Regions from separate parts of the Rummeliibacillus sp. G93 genome, predicted to be linked through region 2. Evidence: predicted binding sites of a transcription regulator. Region 2 holds the regulator's gene; each other region holds the start of a gene.
What was found. Region 2 encodes LexA, which represses DNA repair genes until DNA is damaged. Its sites were predicted from a motif close to CGAACATATGTTCG; they were not measured.
Positions count from the first base shown of each region.

Region 1: M2M59_RS01295 (Y-family DNA polymerase) is a predicted target of LexA. The motif match lies at 1,596-1,609, and genes of this name have one in related genera.
Region 3: M2M59_RS03390 (YhjD family protein) is a predicted target of LexA. The motif match lies at 1,972-1,985, and genes of this name have one in related genera.

Region 1 is NZ_CP097314.1:249,980-260,730, forward strand. Features, by position in the region: gene M2M59_RS01285 (glycine C-acetyltransferase) at 1-428, shown strand, start outside; gene M2M59_RS01290 (carbon-nitrogen family hydrolase) at 594-1,382, shown strand; gene M2M59_RS01295 (Y-family DNA polymerase) at 1,636-2,892, shown strand; gene M2M59_RS01300 (YolD-like family protein) at 2,953-3,291, shown strand; gene M2M59_RS01305 (zf-HC2 domain-containing protein) at 3,385-4,014, opposite strand; gene M2M59_RS01310 (RNA polymerase sigma factor) at 4,001-4,486, opposite strand; gene M2M59_RS01315 (hypothetical protein) at 4,717-5,352, opposite strand; gene M2M59_RS01320 (L-threonine 3-dehydrogenase) at 5,592-6,530, shown strand; gene M2M59_RS01325 (DNA/RNA non-specific endonuclease) at 6,750-7,688, shown strand; gene M2M59_RS01330 (hypothetical protein) at 8,061-8,870, shown strand; partial or broken gene M2M59_RS01335 (DUF421 domain-containing protein) at 9,091-9,695, opposite strand; gene M2M59_RS01340 (hypothetical protein) at 10,186-10,476, opposite strand; gene M2M59_RS01345 (hypothetical protein) at 10,748-10,751, shown strand, end outside.
Region 2 is NZ_CP097314.1:1,114,977-1,125,727, reverse strand. Features, by position in the region: gene tkt (transketolase) at 1-855, opposite strand, end outside; gene M2M59_RS05545 (DUF896 domain-containing protein) at 953-1,189, opposite strand; gene M2M59_RS05540 (YneB family resolvase-like protein) at 1,319-1,975, opposite strand; gene M2M59_RS05535 (cell division suppressor protein YneA) at 1,968-2,282, opposite strand; gene lexA (transcriptional repressor LexA) at 2,450-3,064, shown strand; gene M2M59_RS05525 (GNAT family N-acetyltransferase) at 3,213-3,713, opposite strand; gene M2M59_RS05520 (hypothetical protein) at 4,164-4,433, shown strand; gene M2M59_RS05515 (DUF2247 family protein) at 4,557-5,156, opposite strand; gene glnA (type I glutamate--ammonia ligase) at 5,444-6,778, opposite strand; gene M2M59_RS05505 (MerR family transcriptional regulator) at 6,814-7,197, opposite strand; gene M2M59_RS05500 (methionine gamma-lyase family protein) at 7,403-8,662, opposite strand; gene M2M59_RS05495 (rhodanese-like domain-containing protein) at 8,766-9,065, opposite strand; gene hfq (RNA chaperone Hfq) at 9,274-9,501, opposite strand; gene miaA (tRNA (adenosine(37)-N6)-dimethylallyltransferase MiaA) at 9,559-10,476, opposite strand; gene M2M59_RS05480 (alpha/beta fold hydrolase) at 10,458-10,751, opposite strand, start outside.
Region 3 is NZ_CP097314.1:705,342-716,092, forward strand. Features, by position in the region: gene secA (preprotein translocase subunit SecA) at 1-479, shown strand, start outside; one part of gene prfB (peptide chain release factor 2) at 744-815, shown strand; one part of gene prfB (peptide chain release factor 2) at 817-1,842, shown strand; gene M2M59_RS03390 (YhjD family protein) at 2,062-2,415, shown strand; gene M2M59_RS03395 (competence protein ComK) at 2,405-2,965, opposite strand; gene uvrB (excinuclease ABC subunit UvrB) at 3,412-5,394, shown strand; gene uvrA (excinuclease ABC subunit UvrA) at 5,400-8,264, shown strand; gene M2M59_RS03410 (DUF4097 family beta strand repeat-containing protein) at 8,422-9,618, shown strand; gene ftsE (cell division ATP-binding protein FtsE) at 9,830-10,516, shown strand; gene ftsX (permease-like cell division protein FtsX) at 10,506-10,751, shown strand, end outside.

The sequences.
Region 1 (10,751 bases), 860 kb from region 2:
AGAAGAACCTAATCGACTGGTTAAAAGTCCGCTCACGTCCATTCTTATTCTCTACAGCATTACCACCAGGTGATGTAGCTGCTATCACACGTGCAGTTCAAATGCTGATGGACTCTACAGAGCTTCATGACAAGCTTTGGGAAAATGGCGATTACTTAAAAGCCGGCCTGAAAAAATTAGGCTTTAATATCGGTCATTCAGAAACACCAATTACGCCATGCATTATCGGCGATGAAAAATTAACACAAACATTCTCAGCTCGTCTTCTTGAAGAAGGCGTCTATGCGAAATCGATTGTGTTCCCAACCGTTCCAAAAGGCACTGGCCGTGTACGCAATATGCCAACAGCTGCCCATACAAAAGAAATGCTTGATAAAGCGCTAGCGATTTACGAAAAAGTCGGTAAAGAGCTTGGTGTTATTTCTTAATATCCTAAAATCTCGCCATTATGGCGGGATTTTTTTATGTTAAAGGACTGTCTAGTATCTCGTTTTTATATACTTTTTGATTCAGAAAAGATAGAATAATATGTATATTTTTCAGAATTGAAAGTTTACTATGGGGGCGAAAAGTTCAAACGGAGGTACGCAAACATGAAGATAGGATGCATTCAGTTAAATGTAGCATTTGGTGATGTGGAAAAGAACTTTAAAAGAGCTGAACAGTTCATTCGCGAAAGTGCTAGTAAAGGAGCCAAGCTTGTTGTCTTGCCTGAAATGTGGAATACAGGTTATGCGCTGAAAAAGTTAAATGAATTAGCGGATGATCATGGGGAAAGAACTAAGAAATTCTTGCAGGACTTAGCTGCAGAACTTCGCATCGATATTGTCGGTGGCTCTGTAGCAACAAAGAGAGATAATCATTTCTACAATACGATGTATGTTGTCGATAAAGAGGGCAAACTCGTAGGAGAATATGATAAAGTCCATCTTTTCAGTCTCATGGATGAACATTTGCATTTATCCGCAGGAAGCGAAAAGAACAACTTTGCTTTAGGCGACTTGCAGGCGGCGGGCGTTATTTGCTATGACATCCGTTTTCCAGAATGGCTGCGCCTTCATACATTAAATGGGGCAAAAGTGTTGTTCGTTGTAGCACAATGGCCGACGCCAAGAATTGATCATTGGAAATTGTTACTCCAAGCAAGAGCTATTGAAAATCAATGCTTTGTTATAGCTGTTAACCGTATTAGCAACAAGAAAGAAAATTTCAACGGCCAGTCCATGATTATTGGGCCTTGGGGTGAAGTATTGTGGACGGGAAATGAGGATGAAGAGCTTGCTGTTATTGACGTGAACTTCTCTCATGTCGATGAAGTGCGAGATCAAATTCCTGTCTATGATGACCGGCGGCCTGATTTATACAAGGATATTCTATTGTGATTAAAGCGAGAGAAGCTATTTCTCTCGCTTTTTTACTTATTGTTAAAACCTGCCTCTTTGGATATAAACGTATATCCATCCTTTCAGTGAATATAATATATCCACAAACCCTTTCTACATTCCTCTCTCGTTATTTTTATCTAGAAAATAAAACGTTACATTTTGGTAAATGCTCTTTATGACTTGTCATCTCACTTGTCTCATTTTAGAATTAGAACAAATGTTCTTTATTGAATGGAGGGAGTTCGCTGTGCTGTATGAAAATATGCCAAATAAATCGATTATGTGTATAGATATGCGATGTTTTTATGCGAGCTGCATGGCGACACTCGCTGGTTTGAATGTGCTGAATGAAGCGGTTGCCGTTGTTGGTAATTTGGAGCAGCAAAGCAGCATCGTGCTTTCTGCATCTCCCATTGCGAAAAAACGTTTCCAAATAAAAACGGGCACTCGGTTATTTGAAATTCCGAAGCACCCCGATATCCATGTATTTGAAGCAAAGATGGAGTACTTTGTGCGTATGTCTGTTGAAATCACTAAGTTATTTACGAGCTATGTACCGAGCGAAGCGATTCATGTTTACAGTATTGATGAAAGCTTTATTGATTTAACAGGCACGGAGAAGCTATGGGGGGATCCAGAACAAACAGCGCGTGCCATTCAGGATGAGCTTTACAAGCAATTTGAGATTCCAAGTACTGTCGGTATGGGACCTAACATGCTTCTAGCAAAGCTTGCACTCGATTTAGAAGCGAAAAAAACAGGTTTTGCAAAGTGGGACTTTGAGGACGTTGAGAAAAAGCTATGGCCTGTTATGCCGCTGTCTGAAATGTGGGGAATTGGACGCCGCACCGAACGAACGCTAAACCACATGGGTATTTTTTCAGTGGGCGATTTAGCAAATGCCGATTTATCTGCACTCGAAGAGAAGTTCGGCATTATGGGCAACCAGCTTTACCACCATGCATGGGGGATTGATTTATCTACCGTAGGAGAAGCACCAATTGTCGAAGGCCAAATCAGTTTCGGCAAAAGCCAGATATTAAAACGCGATTACCATACGAAAAAGGAAATCTTCATCGTGCTGCTTGAGATGTGCGAGGATGTAGCCAGGCGGGCAAGGGAAGCTTATAAAGTGGGCCGCACCATTACATTGGGCATATCGTATAGCCGCGATGCTTTTGGCGGAGGCTTCCAACGCGCAAAAACGATTGATGAAGCGACCAATGATACAATGGCGATTTATCGTGTATGCCTGCAGCTTTTTGAAGAGCATTACAACGAACGTCCTGTGCGACAAATCAGCATTAGCATATCAAAATTAGAATCAGAACAGTCACTGCAGCTTAGCCTCTTTGATACAAAACGCTGGAAACGCCGCAAGCTCGGCGCCGCGATGGATCACCTTCGTGCACATTACGGTTCGACAGCTATACTTCGCGCCGTTTCGTATACAGAGGCAGGTACTGCGATTGGACGCGACGGATTGCTTGGAGGGCACAAGCGCTAAAGTCTGAGAGGATTTTACAGCTTATTAATGCGAGACGGGATAAAAAGGAGATGTGTGTTAGTGCTACGCGACCGAGGGAATATCAAGTGGACGGCTATGATGCTGCCAGAACACGTCCAACGTTTGAAAAACTGGCAAAGTGAATTAAAGCAAATCAAAAAACCTGCATATGACGAATGGACACTGCAGGCGTTAGAAGAGGAAGTACTACAAGCATACTACAGCAAAAAAGAAGTAATCGTAGAAGTATGGCATGATAAAACGAGCCGTAGCTTTACAGGCATCATTGCCGACCTTAACAGTGAAAAGAAAAAACTGTTAATACAAGATCAACATGCATTCTCTAAAAATCATTGGGTGGATGTGGACTGTATTATTCATTTGGAGATATTGGCGTGAAAATCATTTAAGACCTGCGTCAACAAATAAACCTACTCCTTGAACTGAAATGAGTAGGTTTGAATTACATAAAGAATCATGAACAAAAATAGACTATTTCTTTTTCCATATAAGTTTTCCTTTATTAATAGCTGTTTTTATTGCTTCTTCAGAAAGATTCTTCTTATCAAAATCTCCATAATATACAGCATCCACATCTTCATTTTTAGATAAATTGAAATTTGTATTTTCAAGATGGTCATAAATAAAACTATAGCCGATTGTTTTTGCATAATAAACTAAGAGTATTTTCTCTTTCTTACCTTCAATTTCAACATCTACGGGTCGGGAGACTTTTACGCTAACAAAATCAGGACCAGAATAAGTGGACCAAAGTTCATGATCTTTTTGTTCTACCGAAATTGAAATATCATTATATTGAATCGGAATCTGATACCCGAAGATAAGTAGTAGTGCAGACAGCATAAGTAAGAATGAAATAATCATTGTTGATAAAACTGTTTTTATTTTTTTCTTTTTTAATTTATTATTAATTTCTTGGAAGGCATCGGTATTTGTTTCTTTAGGTATATAGTAAGAATCTGACAACGTTTTATACTCTTTTTGACAATCAGAACAGGAGGCTAAGTGATTTTCTACTAATTCATTGGAATCTGGACTAGTTACTTGGTCAATATATAATGGCAATAAATCTTCAATAATAGAGCATTTAATATTTTTCATCTTCGCTCTCCTCCATATACTTAATAATTTTCTTTTTCGCTCTATAGTAAGTAACTCGCGCCCATCCAGAGCTCTTATTAAATAGCAAACCAATTTGTTCAAAAGGCAGCTCTCCGAAAGTCCGAAGAGAAAAGATCTCCTTATAGGGTTCTTCCATGGTGTGAATGAATTGATGGATCTTAAATGCTTCCTCATTAATAACAAGTTTGCTTTCTAGAATGATAGAGTTACCTTCTGGTTCAAAGTTCGTATCTCTTTTATTTTGCTTGTAGTAAGAAAAATATGTATTTTTGGCAATCGTAAACAACCATGCTCGAATATCTTTTGAGCCATCGAATGAATGAATGCTCTTTAATGCTTTAAAAAATGTTTCTTGGGTAATTTCCTCTGCTACACTTTCACTACGGCTAATTGATTTAAGATATAAATAGATTTCTTGGAAATATACTTGATAAAGCTCTTCAAAAGACACATAATTCCCCCTCCCTCTCTCACCCTTACTTATATAACTATGTAACTTGCTTTTCGTTACAGCTTTTCATGAATTTTAAATTTATAGCTGCTTTTAATATAAGTAATAATAATCCAAATAAAAATAAAAATTTATAATAATAAAAACAAAAAAGCCACAAACGTATAGATTCAACGTTTGTGGCTATTAATAATTTTAGGTGTACACACAGAGTTTGCTGAAAATTCCTTTCACATTTGAAGTTCTTTCATATCCTTAAAAGAATAATACAGCAAGTACTTCTGTACACCTCTAGCATGTTCTATTGCTTCAGCTGAATATCGACTAAAGTTTTCTTTATTCTGCTCCTTGGCAGAAATCAAACTTTCAATCGACGGCACCATCCACTTTTCAGTTAACTGCGGCATCATTTCACGTGCGCTCTCAATATTTCCAAGCAAGACTTCGCTGTGGGCAATCATATAGCTTTGATAAGGCTCTTTCTGAATTTGTTTTGCTTCAGTCAGCGCTTGATCGTAATGTTCTTCTAGTAGGGCAAGCAAGCATGCGTAATTATGTTTGATATAAGGCTGTTGATGGGTGGAAATTATTCGTTGAAGCGCGTCTTTTTGTTCTGCTAAGGATTCATGGGCGATGGCGTATGGATAGGCGAACAATGCTTTTTGCTTGTTTCTTTTAAGGAAGCGGTCGATTTTTTTAAGATTGTTTGTCCACCATAGTGCATTGAAGTGGGGATAAAGTGTAAACATAAATACATATAAGATAAGCAAAATAACGATTAGCCATGTAGGGATATCCATTAAAAGTAGAAAAGAGCATGCTAGGATAGCAAATAAATAAATGAGCGTTAATTTTACTAATTCCATTCGTTCACTCCTTTTTTCGTTTAGTATAAATGAAAATTCAGAAAAAGTCTCAGACGAAATCAGTAGATGAGCACTAGTTGTGCTTTCTAGAAATACAGTATATAATAAATCCGAAAAAACACTTTAAATAATAGGCATTAAGGGATTAGTTTGTACACTGTGAAAATACAAATGTTTTCAGGAAGAGAAAATGTACTGTCAGAAAAAACAATTGTATGTAATAGAGGGAGGATTATACAATGAAAAAAATAATGATAACAGGCGCGTCTGGCCAAATCGGTTCAGAATTAGTGGCGAAGCTAAGAAAAGAATATGGTACCGAAAATGTACTAGCTACAGATATAAAAGAGAGTGCCAACCAAGCAGGACCATTTGAAAAATTAGACGTAACTGATGCAAAGCGCATGCATGAATTAGCGAAGAATTTTGAAGCAGATACAATCATGCATATGGCAGCGTTGTTGTCAGCAACAGCTGAAGAAAGACCATTGTTCGCTTGGAATTTAAACATGGGCGGCCTTGTGAATGCTCTTGAAGTAGCACGCGAATTAAATATGCAATTCTTTACACCAAGTTCTATCGGCGCGTTTGGCCCATCAACACCGAAAAATAATACGCCTCAAGACACATTACAACGTCCGACTACTATGTACGGCGTAAATAAAGTAGCGGGTGAACTTCTTTGCGATTATTATTTCACACGTTTCGGCTTAGATACGCGCGGCGTTCGTTTCCCTGGATTGATCTCCAATGTGACTCCTCCAGGCGGCGGTACAACAGACTATGCGGTGGATATTTATTATAAAGCTGTACAAGAAGGAAAATATACTTCTTATATCGCACAAGGTTCATATATGGACATGATGTATATGCCTGATGCATTGCAAGCAATCGTTGACTTAATGGAAGCAAATCCAGAAAAACTCATTCACCGTAATGCATTCAATGTAACAGCGATGAGCTTTGAACCAGAAGAAATTGCAGCTTCCATCCGCAAAGTAATGCCAGAATTTACAATGGATTATAAAGTGGACCCTGTACGCCAAGCAATTGCAGACAGCTGGCCGAATTCGATTGATCCAACAGCGGCAAAAGAAGAATGGGGCTTTAAAGCAAAATTTGATTTAGACGCAATGACAATCGATATGTTAAATGTATTAAAAGAAAAATTAAAATAGACTAGGCAAGGAGCAGCATTTTAAAATGCTAATCCTATATGAAAAAGAGGCTCGAAAAAGTGACAAATCACTTTTCAGGCCTCTTTTTACTTATTCAGATTTTAATTCTTAAAGAAATATATTTATTAATAAATTAAAACCAATAAGGTAAATGGATATATTTATGATAAAGTATATCTTGGAACAAATACTATAAAGCTATTACAGGAGAGTCCTAACATGAAAAGGAAAATGAATTACATAATATTACTTTTAACGACCGTCTTTATAGTTGGTTGTACTGAAGGTGCATCCATTAAAGATAAAGAAACAAATTCACAAGAAGTAAACACAGTTGATACAAATAAAAATAGTGAAAAAGATGAAACTATCACTTCGGTTATTGGTGAAACAGTAGCAAAGAAAACATCAACTAAACCAAATAAAAAACTGTTCTCAGGATATAAACTTATTAAAGTTGATGGTGGTGATCTTTCCGGGTATCGAAAATCAAACGTCGTCGTTGATATCGGTTATGGAGACCGTGAATATTGGGGATTTACGAATGAGCATGGGCAACTGGTTCGTGTTATTGCCGACAAAATTGTTCTACAAGATGACCGTACCGAACCAGTAACATCGTCTGGTAGATACTACCCTGATGAAGCAAAAGTTCCAGGTGTTGAAAGAGCAGATTTAGATGAAGGACATATCATTGCGGATTCTCTCGGAGGGGTATCAAATGCTTACAATATTACTCCACAAGAAAGTACACTCAACCGACATGGTGATCAAGCATATATGGAAGATGCCATTCGTAAAGCTGGCGGGGCTACTAACTTTGAAGCAATTATCACCTATCCTAATACGAAAACACAAATCCCCTCAAGTTATCAGTATACCTATACGATAAAGGGTGAGAAAATCGTTGATAAATTTAATAATGTAAACCCTGATAAAGTAAACAAATCGCTCGGTCTAACTGGCAATAAGACGCCCAATTCAACTACAACTCGTTCAAACAAAAAGAACGATATTTCTAGTGTTGATACAAACGGTGATGGACAGGTGACGATTAAAGAAGCAAAAGCAGCAGGTTATAGTATGCCCATAACAAGGAATCATTGGTTATACCCATATATGGATGACCGAGATAATGATGGTATGGTAGGGGAATAAGCATCTAAGAATTGAAGACAAAATAAGTTTCAAAGAGGATAGATAAATACAGGCCATTATCGATTTTTATCCAAAAAATGACTAAACCTTGAGTATAAAGGGTTTAGTCATTTTTTATGGTTTCAAATTAGAACATGGAGGTTTATTTTACGCTAGAGTAGCTTTATACAACTAACGTGTAGCTTTAGTAAAACAACAAGAAGGTTTGGCGATACAATGTGAAGTGTTACACTTAAACTAACGAGACAGTTTAGTTGAAGAAGGAACTTTCCTTCCATTAAAGAATTAATTAAGATAACATAAGTTTTTTGGGGATGGGCAAAAACCCAACGATGATTGTATGAAGTATATAATAGGAAAGGGGAAATGTGAATGAGGAAACTAAAAGTAACTGTTTTTACCTTATTACTGAGCATACCACTCGTCCTATTAAGTGGTTGCGTTAAAAATTCAAAACTAGTAGAAAAACCTATAGGAGATTATTTATCCGAAAAATACGGGATAAAGAATGAGGATTTTAAAATTCTTTCTACTAGTCAAGGGTTTGGAATTTCTGATATACAGACCAAAGTAGAAATAAGAAAACCATACCAAACTTTTACTAGTTTAACTGTAAACGAAAACTCACTTGAAATTGATGAAAAAACAAGTCGTGATGTTTTTCTAGAAATATTCAAAGGAGCTTATATTGAACAACATCGTGATGTTTTGAAACAATCCGATAAGATAACAAAAAAGTATAACTTATTAAGTGAATTCTCCTTTAATAAAAAGACTCCAAAATTCTATTACTATTTGAGTGTAGATATAGATGAACAACAAGAAAAGGAATTAATTGTAAAATTCAAACGCGAACAAAAAATAAACACTGACAACATAATGAAAATGTTAAAAGATAGTAAACCTAGAGAACATGCTAATTATACAGGAGTCATTAATTTTAGATACTATTACAATACGTACAAAAATAGTAAAACTGTTCCCAATGCTCAAAGTATTGTGGATGATTTCGAGAAGAGCCACGTGCTAAAGGAGGGCATTTATAAGATAGCTGTTGAAACCATATATTCTAGCCCTCATAAAAAAAGCTTAGGAAGAACGGATAGTCGTAATAATAGTGTCATGTTTACCGTGGATGAACAAGGGAAATTTGAAATATTGAAAACAACTGTAGGTTCTTGATAAAATACGCCAATTGGCGTGTTTTAAATAAAGGGCGACTTCCCACAAGGAAGATAGCTCTTTTTTTCTGATTACTATTCTTGTTCTATTACTAATAACCTGGTGGTACAAACCCACTTAGCCAGCGGGCGCGATTATGTAATAAGGATCAGCTCTCGTTTTCATTAACGGGCCATATAATAGGCTGGTTACATAAAAAAAGAATCCAACTAAGGATTCTCTATTTAAGGAAAATTTGCAATTGATTATTTTGGTCGAGTGTTGCGAGTAAAACTTCATTAATTTCAACGTTATAAGTTGTCTTTATATTGTTTTTAAGGGTTTCTTCATTGTAGGGTGAATGATTTAACATCTTATAATTAATCTTCCCCTCTTTAATAATTGCATGTGGATATGAAAATGGTTGAGGTGTAATACTGATATCTGATTTCGTTACAGGTTGATGCTCTGGAGATAAAAAAATGAAATCTCTCCATCTGGTTCCCATAAAGCTAAGGCAACCATTTTTAAATCTACAATACTTTGTTTTCTCATTTCAGATAAAACATCATCAACTGAAATTCTTGCTTTTTTTAAATTCTTCAAATTAATTTCACCATTCTTAACAAGAGAGACTGGCGGAGGTGCAACAAATTCTCTAAATGGGATAAACTTACTCATTAAATATAAACAAATTAAATAAAGGCTGACTAGAATAGACATTGAAACTAATGAACCTTTTAATCCTAACCCTTCATCTGATAATGGGTGAGCAATGACATTCCCAATTAATATGGCCATTGCAAAATCAAGTAGTCGTAGTTGGGAAATAGAACGTAACCCCATTATTTTGACTATAAGAAATAAGAAGAAAAAGGCGACAATTGCCCTTAGTGCCCATTGAATTGTAGAGAGAGATTCTTGTCCATAAAAAAAGTCCACAATGTCACATCCTTCGAAACTAATCCTTTTAATTTTCACCTAAATTTCAATAATTATTCGAAGGTATTTTTCTCTGTCTTAACATATCTTTATTCAGACTTTAACTGAGGGTGCAGTAATCACTATCTTAGCGGGCGCGATTGTGGTATAAAACTAAGATTTTCAAACGGCTTAATAGTTATATTTTTTAGTATAGTGGATTGAAGTTACTTAAATTAAAAAAATAACTATATTTTTAACCCCGTCCTAAATTCGAACGGGGTTATGCTTGCTTGAGCTTTTAAAATTAAATAACTTTTTTTCCATTACACATTCAAGGTAGACTTTTTCATTCTTTCTTCAAGTAAAGTGGCAGTTTAGTTGAAGCTGTTATTCCACAATGGGCCATGCGTATCTATTCCATATTGTTTAAGTCTCTTTCACTGATAAAGATAACTTTTTTCTTTACTTTATCGAAATAATATACTTTCATGGTTTGATACACATCGTTATTATCGCTTGTAAGCACCCCAAAGTATCCATCGCCTAATTGAACCATATTCGAATTAATTAGATTTGGATCCCAGTCGTTTGGATCGTAATCGTCTGTAACGGTTCTGCCTCTAGCTCCAAATAAAATAAGAATGGCAATTACTATTAATGTAATACGAATTCTTCTTAACTCTTGATTAGTCCCATCCAACATAAAACACACCTTCTTTCTTCTAATCTTTCTTTTGGTAAATAAAAATTACTATAGTTCCAATATTTCTCTTTTAAATATCTGGATTTTGTGAAATAAAACTCAGATGTTTTGCTCTCTTGCCTATTTACCAAAATTAAGTATAATAAATTAAATATAACATTATAGTATACTTTTGTTTTTACTGATTGAAGAAAAGATAAATCAATATTACAGAAAGAGTTTTCATATAATTATTATAATACTTATTATGTAGACTATAAGGAGGGGAGCAATGA
Region 2 (10,751 bases):
ATCTTCATTTTCCCATTGATAAGCTTGTTTTGTTAGTAGAACTTCATCAACGCCAAGCGGTGCACCGTGAGATGATGATTTACCTGATTTGTTAGGAGAACCAAAGCCAATAACTGTTTTAATCTCAATTAATGTAGGTTGTCCTTTATGAGTTTTTGCTTTTTCGATTGCTGAATTAATAGCTTCAATATCATTGCCATCGTCAACCAAGATATAATTCCAGCCATATGCTTTAAAACGTTCAGCTGTATTATCTGAGAATGATTTATTCAAATCACCATCTAATGAAATATCATTACTATCGTATAAGACAATTAGTTTATCTAATTGCAAATGGCCAGCAAGTGAAGCTGCTTCTGCAGATACACCTTCCATTAAATCTCCATCTCCGCAAAGCGCGAATGTATAATGATCTACAATAGAATGTTCTGGTGTGTTGTATACTCCTGCTAAATGTGCTTCAGCCATCGCCATACCAACAGCCATAGCAATCCCTTGCCCCAGTGGACCAGTTGTCGCTTCTACTCCAGCAGTGTGCCCAAATTCAGGATGACCAGGAGTTAATGAATTCCATTGACGGAAGTTTTTAATTTCATCCATCGGTAAGTCATAACCACCTAAATGAAGTAGGCTGTATAATAACATTGAACCATGTCCTGCTGACAATACAAATCTGTCACGGTTAAACCATTTTGGATTTTTTGGATTATGTTGCATTTGTTTTGTCCATAGCGTGTAAGCCATTGGTGCTGCACCCATTGGTAAACCTGGATGACCAGAATTTGCTTTTTCGATTGCATCAATCGACAAAGTTCGAATTGTATTAATTGCAAGCTGATCTGCTTGTAGCGTCATGAATAGACATCCTTTCTGAAAGCAAAGTATTATTCTATTACAGTTTAGTCAACATTATGTCAGAAAACAATATTTTTTCGACATTTACTTTACCTTATTAATTTAAAGGATTATTTCGTTTTTGAATTTCCTTTACCTTTTCCGGTGTTACTTCATCGCCATTTGGATCAAATACTCGGACATGCTCAATGGTGTCTCTCATGGAATTACGGAATGTATCCAGATATTCTTTTCGAAGTGCTGTTTGTTCTTTCGCTTCCTCGACACTTAGTCCTTCTGCTTTTGATTTTCTAGACAGGAAATTAATACGGTCAATCTTTTCTTTTGGCAACATTTATATACACCCTTTCATATTCTTCATATCTTAAAGAGTATGTAAAATATGTTTTAAGTGCAAGCGTTAAGCATTATTTGCATATCAAGCCAACCTGTATTCGAAAGTAAACTTTTCGACAGTTTACAATTAATTATTGTGCTCTTCGAATTCTTTATAGCGTCTATGTACTGTTGCTTTGCTAAGTTGGAAGCCCAATCCATTTAGAGTAGAAGTGATTTCTTCAAATGTTAGCCCTTTATTTCTCAATTGAATAATCTGTTCAATCGGAGCATCAATTCTTTCTCTACCTTCTGGATTGCCCCGATCCTTTAAGTTATTCTCAGGCCTATAGCCGTTTTGTACAGCCCTTTTCATCCCACGACGTATTTTGGCATTATGTAATTTCCTTTGATATTCCTCTACTAGTGCCAATATTTCAAGCAACATTGTATCCATTTCATTCAGCTGGATATTGCCTGCATTATTAAGCGTAAAAATAGTCACTTCCATTTTATTAAGTAGATGTAATACGGCCATGCGACCATTCCCTCGTCCTAATCGCGTTTCATCCTGCACAAACAATGCTGTAATATGTTGTTCTTTAATATAATCCAGCAAATCCATGAGTCCCTCGCGTTCTACGTCATAGCCGCTATGTCGATCTTTAAATACACTCATAACATTATAGCCTTTTGTTTTGGCAAACTCTTTTAGTTCACTTTCTTGCCGTTCTAGCGAAGAATCTTGGGATTCTTTTTCTGTACTCACACGGCAATATAATACTGCTTCTTTCCCTCTATTCATTTTCACTCGCCAACTCTATTCCTCTTTTATTTGTGCTAGTTTTTTTGTATGCAGGAATAGATAAAGTATGACCAGCTATAATGCGTCCGTCAATAATATTGTTTTTATCTTTCACTAAAGAAACCCACTCACTTTTGGATAAATCCCCTTTATAAAGTCCAGATAGCGACCATAAAGTATCTCCTTCTTGGACTTCTATGTTTGTGTAGCTAGTTGTATCCCGATTGATGACCATAAGAATAACCATAATGGCGAATATGAATGCAAATAAATAGGTGGTATTTCGATTTTTTTTAATCCAGTTCATAAGGATCTCCCCTTCATCGAATGTTTGTTCGTAGTTTATATAAATCAATATAATACGAACATGCGTTTTTGTCAAATATATTTCGAACCTATGTTTGCATCCATTTAATAGACATGTTATACTTCATTTAACAATTAAAGAAAATTGCTGATAAGAGGGTGAGCAAATTGAAAAAGGTATCAAAAAGACAAGATGATATATTGGAATTTATAAAAGAAGAAGTACGCACTAAAGGATATCCGCCTTCTGTACGAGAAATAGGCGAAGCAGTAGGTTTAGCTTCCAGTTCAACTGTCCACGGCCATTTGAATAGATTGGAAAGCAAAGGGCTGATTCGCAGAGACCCGACAAAACCGCGCGCTATTGAAATCTTAGATCAAGGAAATGTTACCAAACAGGGTGTTATGCATGTTCCTTTAGTTGGGAAAGTAACTGCCGGGTTACCTATCACCGCTATCGAAAATATTGAAGAGTACTTCCCTATTCCTGACACTTACGGTGGATCAGATGACCATATTTTTATGCTCGAAATCATGGGTGAATCTATGATAGAGGCAGGAATTCTCGATGGAGACTATGTGATTGTCAAACAACAGGCAACTGCCAATAATGGAGATATCGTAGTAGCTATGACGGAGGAGAACGAAGCAACAGTGAAACGTTTTTATAAAGAAAAGGGGCACTTCCGTTTACAACCAGAGAATTCCTCTATGGAGCCAATAATTGTTGAAAACGTTGCTGTTCTTGGTAAAGTTGTTGGTCTTTATCGAAACATATACTGATACTTAAAAAAACAATCGAGTCTATTACATTACCTGTAGACTGATTGTTTTTTTAAAACACAAAACAGATAGCGCGGGTGTTAAATTAGTTTTATTTTGCGCCTACTTAAAGTGCTATTTTGCAGAATGAAAACATTACATGTTACTTTTATTTCTCAACTAGCTTTTTAATCGCCAACATGGACTTACCCTGAATAATACCTGTATCTTCAAATTTAAATGAAGCGTATAATGTTTTAGCTTTGATATTACTTGTTTGATAAAAGAGAGCTATATATTCTGCTTCACCAAATGGCCACGTTACTATTTCCTTCAACATTTTTTCAAATGCAAGTTTGCCATATCCTTTCCCTTGGTAACTATTTCCAATCATAATATGCCAAATAAAATAGCTCTTCTTGCCGTAAAAATCTTCTTTTTCAAACGATTCGTGATCCAACGTATCATAAATATACATCAAAAATCCAACCACCACTTCATCGGCATAAATGGCATAGGGTGCAGCAAATATCCCTTCCGCATTCAACATATGAGCATCTGCAAAGCTTCTTAGGTTAGTAGTTTCTATAAAGTCTTTTTGGTTTTCTTCAACTTCAAGTGCTATTACTTTCTCTATGTTATCTCCAGTTATTTTTCGTAATTCAATCATTTTCTATTTTTTCTCCTCTCTTAATACAATCCACTACCTCCTTGCACATTCAAAACATAGTCACATATCATACGATTATTCTCATAATATGCTGTACAAAGTATTCACCAGTAATAAACTCTACTCTTCCTGATTTTTCATTCTAGCGCCATACATAATTGTAATAAAACTTAAAAACTTCCATTATTCAATATAAGTAAATATATTACAGTGTATAATATAGGTAAATACAGGGTTATAAATTTTTAGATTTAACAGTCAGATGGTTTATACATCATCTGTTGCGCAAAAATATCTCTCGACAATTGAGTGAAGCAAAAACACAACATTTCTGTTTTCCGAAGCGCTTAAGTATGAACGTGATAAGGCTACTATTATTGTTTAGGATTAAGGTTATCTGGGTGAAGTAAGCAAGACTAATATCAAAAAGTGACAGAGGTGGGTTTGAAGATGGATACTTTTAAAACTTCAGAAAATGATGACGGTTCTTATATTGACTTGGAAGTTCTACAACATTACTTGGCAACTGGAAGAGAAGTTGAATTCTACTATCATAAAACAAAATACTATATAGCAAATAGCTCTGAAGGATATATACTTTTAGAAGTATTTCCAGGTTCTGATACTGAGAGTAAGGATATTTCTGATAGTTTTAATGATACAAATATAAAGATTGAAATGGGTGACTTGCTAATTCCTATAGTGTGTTATGGTATTTAGTTTTTTAATTGTCTGTGACTAAATAGAAATAGACCTCAACATGTAAAAGATATTAGGATCCTACGACTTAAAATTGAGTTTATTGTTAGTATTATTTTGGTAATTCGCATTTTTTCTTAAATATTATTCGACTATCTGTTTTTGTTCTTCTAAAAATTGATTCCATCTATTTAAAAATAGTTCTTGATTTTTCTCTGTTACTTCAAAAGTCATCGAGAAATATCGAAAATCACGTGCTGGTATTGAAGGTATTTTAAAATCCCAAATAACATCGTAAACTTTGGTACTGTAGTCTATTTCTTTTAATTCTGAGTCGTATCGTTTCGGATGATTATATTTTTTGGGGTTTTGATACAACCACAATAAAGCAATATAAAGATATTTGTTTTTACAGTCAATCATGAATTGTTTATTTTCCAATAACATTGAATCAATTATTTTCTCTTGTATTAAATCATTAATATACTTTTCAGCTAAGTCTTCTTCATTTTTAAAAAGTGAAGCAAGCTCAAATAGCGTATTTGAAGTATTATCATTAATTGATACCTCTGATACTGCTTTTTCAATAGCATAATTTAGAGAAACATATTGACTTTTTAATCCAAAATATAATTCATTCCAATTTAAAGAGGCATGATCTATAAAGAAAGCATACGGAATATTTAAATTTAACGAGTTCTCTGGCATATCTAAAATAAATTCTTCATTCTGATAATCTGTCATATTAATCATTCATCTCCTTTTCGATAGAATAATCTACCCTTAGGTATTTAACCAATAGCTTGTTGTACCCGGTATCACATTTGATGCGTGATTTGTCCTTCTCTATTAATTGTATAATGAACTATACTTTCTTCTCTTTCAATGTTTTTCCTTCCTTTTATAAATTTACTTTTATTTATACCTTTTGCTATTTATATTTTTTCCAAATTTCGTAAATACTGTATGCATAATAAACACCTATCAATACAAAAAAAGCGCTGGGACTTTGAATCCCAGCGCTTTTTATTTTAGTAAGTCTTCATGTATTGGTCACGTTCCCATTGGTGGACCTGTGTTCTGAAGAAATCAAATTCTATTTCTTTTGCTTCACGGAAATTAGCATAAATATGCTTTCCTAAAGCACCTTGAATGACTTGATCCTCAGCAAGGGCGTGCAATGCGTCATCAAGGTTTGCCGGCAAATTGCCAATGCCTTCTTCTAGTCTTTCTTCAGCATTCATCACATAAATATTCCGATCAACTGCAGGTGGCGGTGTCAACTGTTGCTCAATACCATTTAATCCCGCTTCTAGAATGACAGCCATCGCTAAATAAGGATTTGCTGCTGGATCAACTGAACGTACTTCAATCCGAGTAGATAGACCGCGAGAAGCTGGAATACGGATAAGAGGAGATCGATTCTGTGCTGACCAAGCAATATAACATGGAGCTTCATAACCTGGCACTAATCGTTTATAAGAGTTCACAGTTGGATTTGTCACAGCTGTAAAGCCTTTGACATGTTTTAATACCCCAGCCATAAATTGATATGCTGTATCGCTCAATTGCAGGTCGCCATTCGGATTAAAGAAAGCATTTTCTGACCCTTTAAATAAAGATACATTACAATGCATCCCAGAACCCGCCACACCAAACAATGGTTTAGGCATAAACGTTGCGTGTAAACCGTGTTTGCGAGCAATTGTTTTTACAACCAATTTAAATGTTTGGATGTTATCGCATGCTGTAATCGCATCTGCATATTTAAAATCAATTTCATGTTGGCCCGGTGCTACTTCGTGGTGAGATGCTTCAATTTCAAATCCCATTTCTTCCAACTCAAGCACAATATCACGACGGCAATTTTCACCTAAGTCTGTTGGTGCTAAATCAAAGTAACCACCATGGTCATTTAGTTCAAGTGTTGGTTCGCCCTTTTCATCTAATTTAAATAAGAAAAACTCAGGCTCAGGTCCTAAATTAAAGCTGGTAAAGCCCATTTCTTTCATACGGTTTAATATGCGACGCAAGTTATTTCTTGGGTCTCCTGCAAACGGTGTACCATCTGCACTGTATACATCACAAATAAAGCGGCATACTGTACCTTTGCCGATTGTCCATGGGAATACAATAAATGTATCTAAATCAGGATATAAGTACATATCAGATTCTTCAATACGCACAAAACCTTCAATAGACGAGCCATCGAACATCATTTTATTATCCAACGCTTTTTCTAGCTGACTTACAGGTATTTCTACGTTCTTAATAGATCCTAATACATCTGTGAATTGTAAACGGATAAAATTCACTTCTTTTTCTACTACCAATCTACGAATATCATCTTTTGTAAACTTTCCCAATGAAATCTCTCCCTATATGTAGAATTTTTTAGGTGTTATGAAAAGAAACGAGATAAATCTCCATGTCGGATAGAGGTTTTTTGCATACTTTGCGCTTGACGCATTTCTTCTCGTAAAATCCTTCTTAAATCTTCATCAGTAATTTCTTTCTTCAATTGCTTGGTAACAAGCGGTTCATTTTTCATTTCAAATACTTTTTTAATTCCAGCCATATTGATGCCTTGTTCTAATAAATCCTTAATCTCTAATAAATCATCAACATCATTTAATGAAAACATCCGGCGATTCCCTTCAGTTCTTGCTGGAACAATGAGCTCATGTTCTTCGTAATAGCGAATTTGACGAGCGGTTAAATCAGTTAGTTGCATCACAATGCTAATTGGCAGCAAAGGCATAGTCTTTCTAATCTCTTTATTCAAATCCTTCACCTCACCTTTCACAAGTTAATTTTATAACATGTCAGCTTTACTGTCAACACAATGTTAGGTTTTCTAACATGCAAATTAAAACTTAATTAACAGGAGTTAAAATACGTATTCATTCCTTTAGAAATATAAAAAAACATCCTTCCTTATATTCGGAAGGATGTTTTATTATCTCTTAATAGCTCTGTTTTCTTACCTTTTATTGTTTAGTGCTTTGAAGTTGTTGAGCTGCACTTAAAATCGCAAACTTTACGTGTTCATATGTCAAGCCACCTTGAACATAGGCAGTGTATGGAGGGCGAAGCGGACCATCCGCTGATAACTCAATACTGGCTCCTTGTACAAATGTACCTGCAGCCATGATCACATCATCGTCATAACCTGGCATAGGAGCAGGTTCAGGTGCAAAGTGTGCATTGACAGGGGAATTTTTTTGGATAGCCTGGCAAAATTGGATCATTTGCTCTGGGGTGTTAAATGAAACTGATTGAATTAAATCTGTTCTTTTTGCATCATAGCGCGGTGATGGAGACATCCCAATATCCTCAAGTACAGCAGCAGTAAATATAGCTCCTTTTAATGCTTGAGACACTACATGAGGAGCTAAAAAGAATCCTTGATACATATCTAACAGTGCGTTAAGAGATGGACCTGCCTCTGCTCCAATACCAGGTGAAGTCATGCGGTATGCGCATTGTTCGACATATTTCGCCTTACCTGCAATATACCCCCCAACTTTTGCTAAACCTCCGCCAGGGTTTTTAATTAAAGAGCCTGCCATAAGATCTGCACCCAGTTCAGTAGGTTCTACTGCATCCACAAATTCACCGTAGCAATTGTCTACAAAAATGATGGCGTCACTTTTAATCAACCGGATTTTTTGAATCATTTCAGCGATCTGATCAATCGTAAACGATGGTCTTGTTGCATACCCCTTAGAACGCTGAATAGCAATTACTTTCGTTTTATCAGATACCCTCTCTTCAACCGGATCCCAATCAATATATTGATCGTCCAATAAGTCAATATGCTGGTAACTAATATTGAAGTCTTTTAATGAGCCAGTGTCTTGATCTCCTCCATCCACAATAGACTGAAGTGTATCATATGGTTGTCCTGTAATATACATCAATTCATCACCTGGTCTCAGCACTCCAAAAAGGCTAAGAGTGATGGCATGTGTACCCGAAATAATTTGAGGTCGAACAAGCGCCGCTTCCGCTCCGAATGTCTCAGCATAGATACGCTCTAGATTATCACGCCCTTCATCATCATATCCGTACCCTGTTGAAGGATGGAAATGATGTTCGCTGACATTATTATTACGAAAGGCAGAAAGTACTTTTTGTTGATTATAAAAAGCCATTTCATCCGCACGGTTAAAGTAGGGTTTAACCTTCTCTTCAATTTTCTTTGCTAGCATCAATGTTTCATCTGTTAATGGTGACTTGTAAGCCATTTTCTCTACTCCGTTCTCTCTAATAATTCCAATCATCATTATTATTGTTTAAATAGCAAAAGACGATGCACAAAGCTGTGATCGTCCTCTTTCCATATAAAAATTAAAATTCCAGCTCGCCTTCCCAAGCACTCATGCCGCCTTCAAGATTCGTTACATCGTAACCAAGCCCTTCAAGGTAAGAGCATGCGCTGAAGCTGCGTCCGCCTGCATGGCAAACAAAGATATAAGGGGTTTCTTTATTTAACTCCTCCATACGCTCTGGAATTTGACCAAGCGGGATATGGATCGCTCCAGGAATAATACCATTAGCCACTTCCTCATTTTCTCGAACGTCTACAATATGTAAATCTTCGTTCGCATCTAATTTGTTTAATACTTCTTCAGGTGTGATTGTTTTCATAAATAATTCCTCCAATAATTTTTAAGTATAATATAGAAGGCCGTAAGAAAAAAGAGTTAACCACTGTTATAGCAGGTCAACTCTTTCATCTATGCCGTCTATCAAGTACTATTAGCTTTTAACCATCCAATTTGCAAATGAAAAGTTTAAGTGGCGATTGTCGGTTAAACTCTGGATAAAAACTACACATAAAACGCTGTAACCCTTATTACTCTTCTTCTTGTTGGAATGCGACAGGCTTAGATGGTGCAAATGTAGAAATAGCATGCTTATAGATCAAATGTTGCTTTCCTTCTGCTTCTAGCAAAACAGTGAAATTATCGTATGAACGGATTGTACCCTTTAATTGAAAACCATTTAGCAAAAATACTGTAACAAAAATACCATTTTTTCTTAATTGATTTAAATATGCATCTTGTAAATTAACTGTTTTCAATCCTTTTCCCCCTCGTTCTCTTTTAAGTATTTATTCGCCAAAGTGATGCCGAATCCTCTATTTGCTTAAAATTTGACTTAATATTTCCACTATACCCATTTCTGCGTTATACCATTCAATTTCCATCTTATTACGAAAATAAGTAAGCTGACGTTTTGCATAATGCCTAGAATTTCGTTTTAGGGTTTCTATAGCTTCATCAAATGAGACTAACCCATCTAAATATGCGTAAATTTCTTTATAACCAATCGCTTTAATAGACTGGACATCGCGAATATCCCTTTTATAGAGCCGCTCCACTTCTTCAAGCAACCCTTTATCGATCATTTGGTCTACTCGCTGATTGATTCGACTATATAGCATTGCTCGATCCATATCTAAACCTATGATCCGATGTTGATAGATTGGAATGTTTCCACGATGCTGTTCTTCATTTGATTTTTTGATTGTGCTGTGTTCTGCCATTTCAAGAGCACGTATGACACGCCTTGTATTATTTGGATGTATAGTGCTGCCTGTTTCGGGATCAACTGACATCAGCTTTGCATGCATAGCTTCCGGTCCTTTTTCCTCTAACTCATCGTAGTAACGACGTCTGATTTCTTCATCAATTTTTTCGTCTGTAAAACGAAAATCATATAGCACAGATTGGATATAAAGACCTGTGCCTCCTACAATAATGGGAAATTTCCCTCTTTCTTTTATTTCATTAATTTTATGTCGTACTAATTGCTGGTATTCTGCTACAGACATTGAATCTGTGGGCTCCTTAATATCCAACAAATGATGTGGAATTCCTTCCATTTCACCTGGGGTTATTTTAGCCGTGCCTATGTTTAAATCCTTATAAACCTGCATGGAATCACCATTGATAATTTCACCATCAAGAGCTTTGGCTAGTTTAATACTTAGTGCTGTTTTTCCCACAGCAGTAGGCCCTACAATCGCTATTACATCTATATCTTTTTGTTGCATTCTTTTTTCTCCAACCAATTCAGTATTGTTTGTATGACAAAGTCATTATTTATTTCATTTAGTATTTCATGACGCATTTCAGTAAACAGCTGTACAGTAATATCTTGCAATCCAGCTCGGCTCAACTGCCTAGCTACACGCCAAACCCCTTTTTCAAAGCCGCCTACCGGATCTTTTGAGCCGCTAATTAGTAATATCGGTAAATCTTTTCGAATTCGCGCTACTTCAGCGTGCTTTGATAATGTAATAATACCTCCCAATAAATCTACAAAAAA
Region 3 (10,751 bases), 410 kb from region 2:
GTAAAACCCAAGAGGAAATCATTGAATTCCTTCGCACTGAAGTGCAAAAAGAATATGATCGCAAAGAAGAAGAACTTACGCCTGACCGCATGCGCGAATTTGAGAAAGTTATTTTGCTTCGTGCAATTGACTCTAAATGGATTGACCACATCGATGCAATGGATCAATTGCGCCAAGGTATTCATCTACGTGCTTACGCTCAAACAGATCCGCTTCGTGAATATCAATCAGAAGGTTTTGCGATGTTCGAAGCAATGGTAGAAGCAATCCGTTCTGACGTTGCTCAATATGCAATGAAAGCAGAAATCCGCAGTAATCTTGAACGTGAAGAAGTAGCGAAGGGTGAAGCGGTAAATCCGAAAACCGATGAAAAGACTTCTAAACGCAAGCCAGTCCGTAAACAGCAAGAAGTAGGTCGTAATGATTTATGCCCATGCGGTAGCGGTAAGAAATATAAAAACTGCCACGGTGCTGTATAAAGAGTAAAAATAGTGGGATCCTTTTCTCCCGCTGATGAGCTCTTACTGCCCGTAATGTGGGTTAAAATGAATGATGTAATTGGCAAAAGGAGCTGTTCAAAATTTGAACAACTCCTTTATGTCTTTTCATAGGTATAGTTGTAGAAAATTCTCCCTTCTATAAGTATACTTACAGTGAATAACATCCAGCCTTAGTTGTTGAAAATTGGCCAAGATGCGTGATAAATTATTGAATATTTAATGTAATTGGAGGAACAAATTATGATGGAATTATCAGATGTTCGGAACGACCTTGATGGGACGTCCACAAAATTAGAAGACTTTAGGGGGTCTCTTTGACTTAGAAAACAAAGAGGCGCGGATTCAAGAATTGGATGAAATGATGCTTGAGCCATCTTTCTGGGATGATCAAAACAATGCGCAAAAAATTATCAGTGAATCCAGAGGTTTAAAAGAAATCGTCAACGAATTTCACGAATTAGTTGAAACGCAAGAAAACCTTGAAATGACACTGGATTTATTGAAAGAGGAACCAGATGAAGAATTGCAGCAAGAACTTTTTAACGAGATGGATGAGTTTAAAAAACGCACCGAGGATTTCGAACTGCAATTGCTTTTAAGCGATCCTTACGATCAAAACAATGCCATTGTGGAACTTCACCCAGGTGCAGGCGGTACCGAGTCCCAAGATTGGGGGTCTATGCTTTTGCGTATGTATACGCGCTGGGCAGAAAAACATGATTTCAAAGTAGAAACATTAGACTACTTGCCAGGCGATGAAGCAGGGTTGAAGTCTGTTACACTCGCAATTCGTGGACATAATGCATACGGTTACCTGAAAGCCGAAAAAGGCGTTCATCGCCTTGTACGTATTTCACCATTCGATTCCGCGGGACGTCGACATACTTCCTTTGTGTCTGCAGATGTTATGCCGGAGTTTACTGATGAGATTGCTGTTGAAATTCGTTCAGAAGATTTAAAAGTAGATACGTATCGTGCATCAGGCGCAGGAGGACAGCATATTAATAAAACAGAATCCGCTGTCCGTATTACTCACTTGCCAACAGGTGTTGTGGTAGCATGCCAGGCTGAACGCTCACAAATTAAAAACCGTGAGAAAGCGATGAATATGCTGCAGGCGAAATTGTATCAGCTAAAAGTAGAAGAGCAGCAAGCTCAGCTAGATGATATCCGCGGTGAACAGAAGGAAATCGGCTGGAGTAGCCAAATCCGTTCATATGTATTCCATCCGTATTCAATGGTGAAAGACCATCGCACCAACACAGAAACCGGTAATGTCCAAGCGGTGATGGATGGCGATATTGACCAGTTTATTAATGCATATTTGCGCTCACAATTATAAAAACTGTAAGTTATGAATAAATAATACGCCCGAGTGGATAGACTTTTGCAAGGTCTCATCTGAACGGGCGTATTTTTTGCTAGTAGCGGTGTTGTCTCTTTCTATTTTGGGTATTGAGACAAAACATACCAAACGTTTGTTCTTAAATTTACTTGCTAAATGAGCAACTCGAATATAAAATAAAATAAGAACGTTTGTTTTCTATGGAGGTTGTTGGCGATGTTGAATTTATCGAATGAAGCAATTCATAGGTTAGAGCAGGCCATTTACTTGCCAATGGTGCTGCAAATTCTAAAACGTGATAGCAAGGAATTTGAGCAAGGGCATTTTAAATTAAAACAACCCTATATAAGGCTGCTTGAACAGACAACCAAGCGAGTCCACAAAGAACTGGCTGAGACGAAACGTTATTTGGCTATGCATCAGCTGCAAGTATTCCGCGGGGAGCGAGATGATCTATTCTCCGAATACATTTTTATCAATAAAAGAGCCCAAGATTGCCGGCGATACTCGAATATTCGGCTGCGCAATCATGTGGAGGAACTGTTAACTCACTATTTATCTAAGTCATAAGAAACAAGCCGCGCTCTATAATTGAACGATTGTCCATTTTTTGATGCCTATTGATCACCTCGTCCATATGACGGAAATAAAGGATGGAAGCATAATATTGCTGCCTTGAAAGGGTTGTAAAGCTTAAATGTTCCTCTATATAAACTCCTTGCTTGAAATATAAGCCCATTTCTTGTTTATTCATCATAGTATGTCCTCTAAAATTTTGCCACAAAATCCACGCGTTATGCTTTTTCTTAGGTGATGCAGTCGGAAAGAAAATATACGGCTGTAAAAGAGCCGTTAAGATGATAGGTAGTTTAATTATCGTGTCTGATTTAGCATGTTCGTTTACTTTGCTAAATACGTAATTTGAATATTCCAGTGATACGTCCAAAGAAGTGCCGAGTGAAGTACAAATATAATTAATCAACCGGGTCACGGTACATGAGACGATGTATTGACGATTCAGCTCAATAACAAGTGAATAATTACGTTTGTCTACCAAAATAGGCTTAAGCATGCAAATATCCGGTGTGAGATAAAATTCATGAATTTTTATAATTTCCATTTTTATTCCTCCTAGTATGTTGGTGGATTCAAAGACTAAATTTACGGGTATATAATGTTCTCAACTACACTATTTCTATAGATAATGAGAAAGTAAAAAAGATTGCATATTCATGTTGTTTTTCCTATACTAACAAAAAGCATTTCAGGAAATAAAACAGAGAAAAGTGCCATATCATTGGTCGTTCTTCTCTTTTTGTTGGTAGAATGAATACTTTGCTTGGGCCATATGAGGGTAAAATTAAACTATTTTTGTTTTACTTTCTCAGTAAAAGCCCCCAAAGTCGAAAACTGTGACTGTTATCATTCAATTTAAAAATTAAAAACCGTTCAGATGGAGCGGTTTTTTTATTTAAACAATAAAACGTACGTTCGCTTATTTCTGGATACTTGTGCGTAGCTATGTTAAAATATGTCTATGAGTTTTAAGGAACGGGGAGGAACCAAATGAGTAAAGATTTCGAATTACATTCCGCATATCAACCGAGTGGTGACCAGCCTGCAGCGATTAAAGAACTGGTTGAAGGCGTTAGACAAAATAAACAGCATCAAACACTCCTTGGAGCAACAGGAACAGGGAAAACATTCACGATTTCAAACGTTATCAAAGAAGTGAAAAAGCCGACGTTGATCATTGCGCATAATAAAACGCTCGCAGGTCAACTTTACAGCGAGTTTAAGGAGTTTTTTCCAAATAATGCTGTCGAGTATTTCGTCAGCTATTATGATTATTACCAACCGGAAGCGTATGTGCCACAAACCGATACCTACATTGAAAAGGACGCCAGCATCAATGATGAAATCGATAAACTGCGGCACTCTGCCACTTCCTCATTGTTTGAACGAGATGATGTAATTATTATTGCATCCGTTTCTTGTATCTATGGCTTGGGGAACCCGGAAGAATACCGTGAAATGGTTGTGTCCATTCGTACAGGGATGGAAATTGAACGCAACCAGCTGCTCCGCAAACTGGTAGATATCCAGTATGAACGAAATGATATAAATTTCACGCGTGGTACCTTTAGAGTGCGCGGAGATGTAGTCGAAATTTTCCCTGCATCTCGAGATGAACACTGTATCCGTATTGAATTTTTCGGGGATGAAGTTGACCGCATTAGAGAAGTAGATGCGTTGACAGGCGAAGTACTTGGAGATAGAGAACATATTGCTATTTTCCCAGCATCCCACTTCGTTACGCGTGAGGAGAAATTATTAAAAGCAATAGATAATATTGAAGTAGAACTGAAAGATCAATTAAAACATATGCGAGAAGAAGACAAGCTGCTTGAAGCACAGCGATTAGAGCAACGAACGAATTACGACTTGGAAATGATGCGCGAAATGGGCTTCTGCTCTGGCATAGAAAACTATTCAAGGCATCTTACATTGCGCCCGGCTGGTGTTACACCTTATACATTGCTTGATTACTTCCCGGAAGACTTTCTGCTTGTCATTGATGAAAGCCATGTTACATTGCCGCAAATCCGTGGTATGTATAATGGAGACCAAGCACGCAAAAACGTACTAGTAGAACACGGATTCCGCTTGCCGTCGGCGCTTGATAACAGGCCGCTGAAATTTGAAGAATTTGAGAAACATATTCATAACGCAATTTATGTTTCGGCAACGCCTGGTCCTTATGAATTGGAACATACACCTGAGATGGCTGAACAAATTATCCGCCCGACTGGCTTGCTTGATCCAGAAATCGATGTACGCCCAATCGAAGGCCAAATCGATGACCTAATGGATGAAATTCAAAATAGAATTCAACGGAATGAACGTGTACTCATTACGACGCTTACGAAAAAAATGTCGGAGGATTTAACCGATTATTTAAAAGAGATGGGCATCAAGGTACAGTATTTGCACTCTGAAATAAAAACGTTAGAGCGTATTGAGATTATTCGCGAGCTGCGTGTAGGAACTTATGATGTACTAGTCGGTATTAACTTGCTTCGTGAAGGACTAGACATTCCGGAAGTTTCGCTTGTCGCTATTTTAGATGCGGATAAAGAAGGTTTCCTTCGTTCAGAACGTTCTTTAATCCAAACAATAGGACGTGCTGCCCGAAATGCCAATGGGCATGTCATTATGTATGCTGATCGCATTACAGATTCAATGGCAAAAGCACTCGAGGAAACGGAACGCCGTCGTACAATTCAAATGGAATATAATGAAAAACATAATATTACACCTAAAACTATACAAAAAGAAATTCGTGATGTGATTCGCGCAACACAAGCTGCCGAGGAGCCTGAATCATATCTGACAAAGGCAACCAAAGGCAAAAAGCTTACAAAGGCGGAAAAAATCACATTGCTTGAATCATTAGAGACAGAAATGAAGGATGCTGCAAAAGCGCTTGATTTTGAGCGGGCAGCAGAATTAAGAGACACTATTTTGGAATTGAAGTCGGAAGGATGACCAATTTGAAAAATCAAGAGATTGTAGTACAAGGTGCCAGAGCAAATAATTTAAAAAATATAGATGTGACCATTCCAAGAGACCAATTAGTCGTGATTACTGGTTTGTCGGGTTCAGGGAAATCCTCTCTCGCTTTTGACACGATTTATGCGGAAGGTCAAAGGCGTTATGTTGAGTCGCTGTCATCTTATGCACGGCAATTTTTAGGTCAGATGGACAAGCCGGATGTAGATGCGATAGAAGGCTTATCGCCTGCCATATCAATCGATCAAAAAACAACAAGCCGAAATCCACGTTCAACAGTCGGAACGGTAACGGAGATTTATGATTACCTGCGATTGCTTTTTGCTCGTGTCGGAAAACCAATCTGTCCAAAGCATGGTATTGAAATTACTTCTCAAACCATTGAACAAATGGTGGATCGCATTAAGCAGTATCCTGAGCGTACCAAGCTTCAACTGCTTGCACCCATGATCCAAGGGAGAAAGGGCACACATGTAAAACTTTTAGAGGATCTAAAAAAACAGGGGTTTGTCCGTGCACGAATAGATGGTGAACTCCGCGATTTAGACGATAATATTGAATTAGACAAGAATAAAAAACATACGATTGAAGTGGTCATAGACCGTATCGTTTTAAAAGAAGGCGTCGAGGCACGTATAAGCGATTCATTAGAAACAGCGTTAAGGCTTGCAGAAGGCCGTGTAGTAGTCGATGTGATGGAACATGAAGAATTGTTATTCAGCGAACATCACGCTTGTCCTATTTGTGGCTTTTCAATCGGCGAATTAGAACCGAAAATGTTCTCCTTCAACAGCCCGTTTGGTGCATGTGCAAGATGTGATGGTCTTGGCTCTAAACTAGTAGTAGATAAAGAATTAGTCATACCAGACTGGGATTTGACATTGGATGAAGGAGCCATTGCTCCATGGATTCCAACAAGCTCACAATTCTATCCACAATTATTGAAAGCTGTTTGCTACCATTACGGCATCCCAATGGATGTGCCGGTAAAAGAGCTATCAAGTGAACAAATGGATAAGATATTGAATGGATCGGGAAATGATAGCATTCACTTCCACTATGAAAATGAATTCGGAAGCGTGCGAGACCAAAATATTTTCTTTGAAGGTGTGTTAAGAAATGTAGAACGACGCTACAAAGAAACTAGCTCGGATTATGTACGTGAGCAAATGGAAAAATACATGGTACAGCAACCATGTCCATCATGTCACGGTCATCGTTTAAAACCCGAATCATTAGCTGTAAAGATCAATGGTATGCATATTGGTGAAGTAACAGAGCTATCTGTAAAAGAAGCATTCCAACTATTTAAAGAACTAGAGCTATCGGAAAAAGATATGCAGATTGCCCGGTTGATTTTAAGAGAGATCCAAGAGCGATTAAGCTTTTTAATCAATGTTGGTTTGGATTATCTAACATTAAACCGTGCAGCAGGTACATTATCGGGCGGGGAGGCACAGCGAATTCGTCTAGCCACTCAAATTGGCTCTCGGTTAACTGGTGTGTTATATATCCTTGATGAGCCGTCAATCGGACTACATCAGCGCGATAATGACCGTCTGATCGCTACATTGCAAAGCATGAGAGATCTGGGCAACACATTGATTGTTGTCGAGCATGATGAGGATACAATGATGGCCGCTGATTATTTAATCGATGTAGGACCTGGCGCAGGAGCACATGGCGGTGAAATTGTTGCTGCCGGTACACCACAGGAGGTTATGCATAATCCGCATTCATTGACAGGGAAATATTTAAGTGGCGAGAAATTTATCCCATTGCCAATTGAACGGAGAACCCCTGATGGCCGCTATATCAAGATTAAAGGGGCAAGAGAAAACAATTTAAAAAATGTAAAAGTAGATATTCCATTAGGCGTATTTGTGGCAGTAACTGGTGTTTCTGGATCTGGGAAGAGTACGTTAGTCAATGAAATTCTATATAAAACGCTCGCTCATAAATTGAACCGCGCCAAGATTAAGCCTGGCGAAGTGAAAGAAATAGAAGGGATCGAGCAGTTAGAAAAAGTGATAGATATTGACCAGTCACCGATCGGTAGAACGCCACGTTCTAACCCAGCAACATATACAGGGGTATTTGATGATATTCGAGATGTGTTCGCTTCTACAAATGAAGCGAAAGTACGCGGTTATAAAAAAGGACGCTTTAGCTTTAATGTCAAAGGCGGACGCTGTGAAGCGTGTCGTGGAGATGGAATCATCAAAATTGAGATGCATTTCTTGCCTGATGTTTACGTACCATGTGAAGTATGTCATGGCAAACGTTATAACAGGGAAACACTTGAGGTAAAATATAAAGACCAAAATATTTCAGATGTGCTCGAAATGACAGTTGAAAATGGCTTGGAATTCTTCAAAAACATCCCACGTATTGCTAGAAAGCTGCAAACATTAGTTGATGTGGGATTAGGTTATATCAAACTTGGCCAACCAGCGACTACGTTATCCGGTGGGGAAGCGCAACGCGTTAAGCTGGCATCTGAATTGCATAAACGGTCTAATGGAAAATCCATTTATATATTGGATGAACCGACAACAGGACTTCATGCAGATGATATTTCGCGTCTATTGAAAGTGTTACATCGACTTGTAGAGAATGGCGACACAGTGCTGGTTATCGAACATAATCTTGATGTAATAAAAACAGTTGACTACATTATAGATATGGGACCAGAAGGCGGAGATAAAGGTGGTACTGTTGTTGCTAAGGGAACGCCTGAGCAAGTAGCTGACACAGAAGGTTCATATACTGGTTTTTATTTGAATCGTGTATTAGAACGTGATCGAGCCCGTATGGAAGCATCGCTCGAAAAAGCGCAGAAATAGTAACCGTAAAATGATTAAGATAGCATGACTGGAAATGGAGATTTATCTGCCCTTGGGAGCTAAGTAAGCTTTGGCAGGTATATCTCCTTCCGCTATTATGAAACTTTTTGCCAGTGAATTCGTACATGTAGTAAGACGAATAATGGAGGGTGTTATTATGCAAGATGAACGTAAACGAATTTTGGATTTAGTCGAAAAAGGCACAATCACCGCCCAAGAAGCAATCGTACTATTTGAAAAACTTGAGCAGCCATCAAACATGAATCAACAGCCAAACGAAAATAAAGCAACAACTGATAGCAGCAAGACTGCTCCACAGAAAGAATATTTCGAAAATGAGTCGGAAAAAGAGAAGATGGCAAGTGACCAGTATGGGGAGCAGACAACTGAACAACGCCAATCGGGCAATGAAGATGAATTCTTTGAAGAAATACGAAAAGACTTCACACAATTTGGAACGAAATTGGTGAATTTAATGAATACTACTTTCTCGAAAGTGAAAGAATTCGATTTTGACAAAGGATTTATGAGTTCTTCAGCCTCAGAAGAAAAAATAGAAGAGTTACAAAACGCTACGTTTTCTAATATTAGCATTGATATACCCAATGGTAATATCGAGTTGATTCCAACGAACGAAGAGAGCGCGAAAATTGTATATCGAATTCGACCAACCATTGGAAAAATGTCGGATGACATATTAAAAGAATTCAATCAAGGTGTAGTCAGCAAGGCAGATGATGATACATTACGAATTGTCTCTGCAACAAAAAAACTGCGCCTAGATGCTACTATTTACATTCCGGCAAAAAAATATGATTTCGTCACAATCCGCCAATTCAATGGAGGATTTAAAACAGCTAACATTGACATCGAACAAATAAAAGTCAAAACAATGAATGGTGGTATTGATTTCAAAAATGTTGGTTTCTACCAATTGGAAGCAGAAACTGCCAATGGCGCAATTGACCTACGTGATGTGAAAGGGAAAAAAGCAGAAGTAGAAACGGTCAATGGCCGCATTTATGTCGATGGCAAAATAGAAGAATTAGATGCGAAATCAGCTAATGGCCATGTCGTAGTGACGACTCGTACTGAAAAAGCAAAGAATATCCGTGCACAAACAATTGCTGGTGCAGTGGAAATTTATATACCGAATAATACCTCCCTACAGGGTGAAGTCACTTCAAACTTAGGGAAAGTAGATGTGCGTCTACCGGATATCCAACGACAAAATGAACAAAATCAGTTCTTGCAAAAGAGTGTACAATTCTCAAAAGTAATTGAAGATACACAAACTCTGCTAGTTGAAGGGGAAACAAAAACTGGTTCAGTTATAGTTCGATATAACCTTTAAAAGTTATGGTAAGAAGACTGCTTTAAAAGAAAGCTTTAACGCTTTCTTTTGATGCAGTCTTTTTTTGCACATTAAATAACAAGTAAATAAAAAGAAACACCCAAGTAATAATTCACCTATTTGAAATACACTTGTAATGGTAGACAAATAGTGCCGTGATATAATAGAGTGGAAAATAGTCAAGTTTTACTAAAACATAGGTGGTCTAAATATGATAGAAATGAAAAATGTCTATAAAAAGTACCCCAATGGTATTGTAGCGCTGAATGGGCTCAATATAAGAATTAACCAAGGGGAGTTTGTTTATATTGTCGGTCCGAGCGGTGCTGGGAAATCGACTTTTATTAAGATGATGTATCGGGAAGAAAAAGCGTCATCAGGTGAAATTGTTGTGAATGGCATGAACCTGTCTAATTTGAAGAATAAAGAAGTTCCTTACTTAAGAAGGCAAATCGGCGTAGTCTTTCAAGATTTTAAGCTGCTGCCAAAGCTTACTGTCTTTGAGAACGTCGCATTTGCTCTTGAGGTAATTGAAGAACATCCGGAAAAAATACGGAAACGTGTGATGGATGTGTTGGATTTAGTGGGCTTAAAAAAGAAAGCGAGAATGTTTCCGGATGAATTATCGGGTGGCGAGCAACAACGCGTGTCGATTGCGAGATCCATTGTCAATTTACCAAAAGTAGTAATTGCCGATGAACCGACCGGAAACCTAGACCCTGATACATCTTGGGAGATTATGAGTTTATTTGAAGAGATTAATGCAAGAGGGACAACCATTATAATGGCGACGCACAATCGAGAAATCGTTAATAATATGAGACGTCGTGTTGTTGCCATTGAAGGCGGACTAATTGTTCGTGATGAACGAGGAGGTGATTACGGCTATGAAATTTAACACCTTGTCGCGTCATTTACGAGAAAGCTTTAAATCAATTGCCAGAAATGGATGGATGACATTTGCTTCTGTCAGTGCCGTCACCGTAACCCTATTGCTTGTAGGAGTATTTATGGTGATTATGATGAACTTAAACAAAGTTGCCGATGATCTGGAAAACGATGTGGAGATCAAAGTACTCATTGATTTACAAGCAAATGAAAAAGATGAAAGCAATCTGCAAGATCAAATTAAG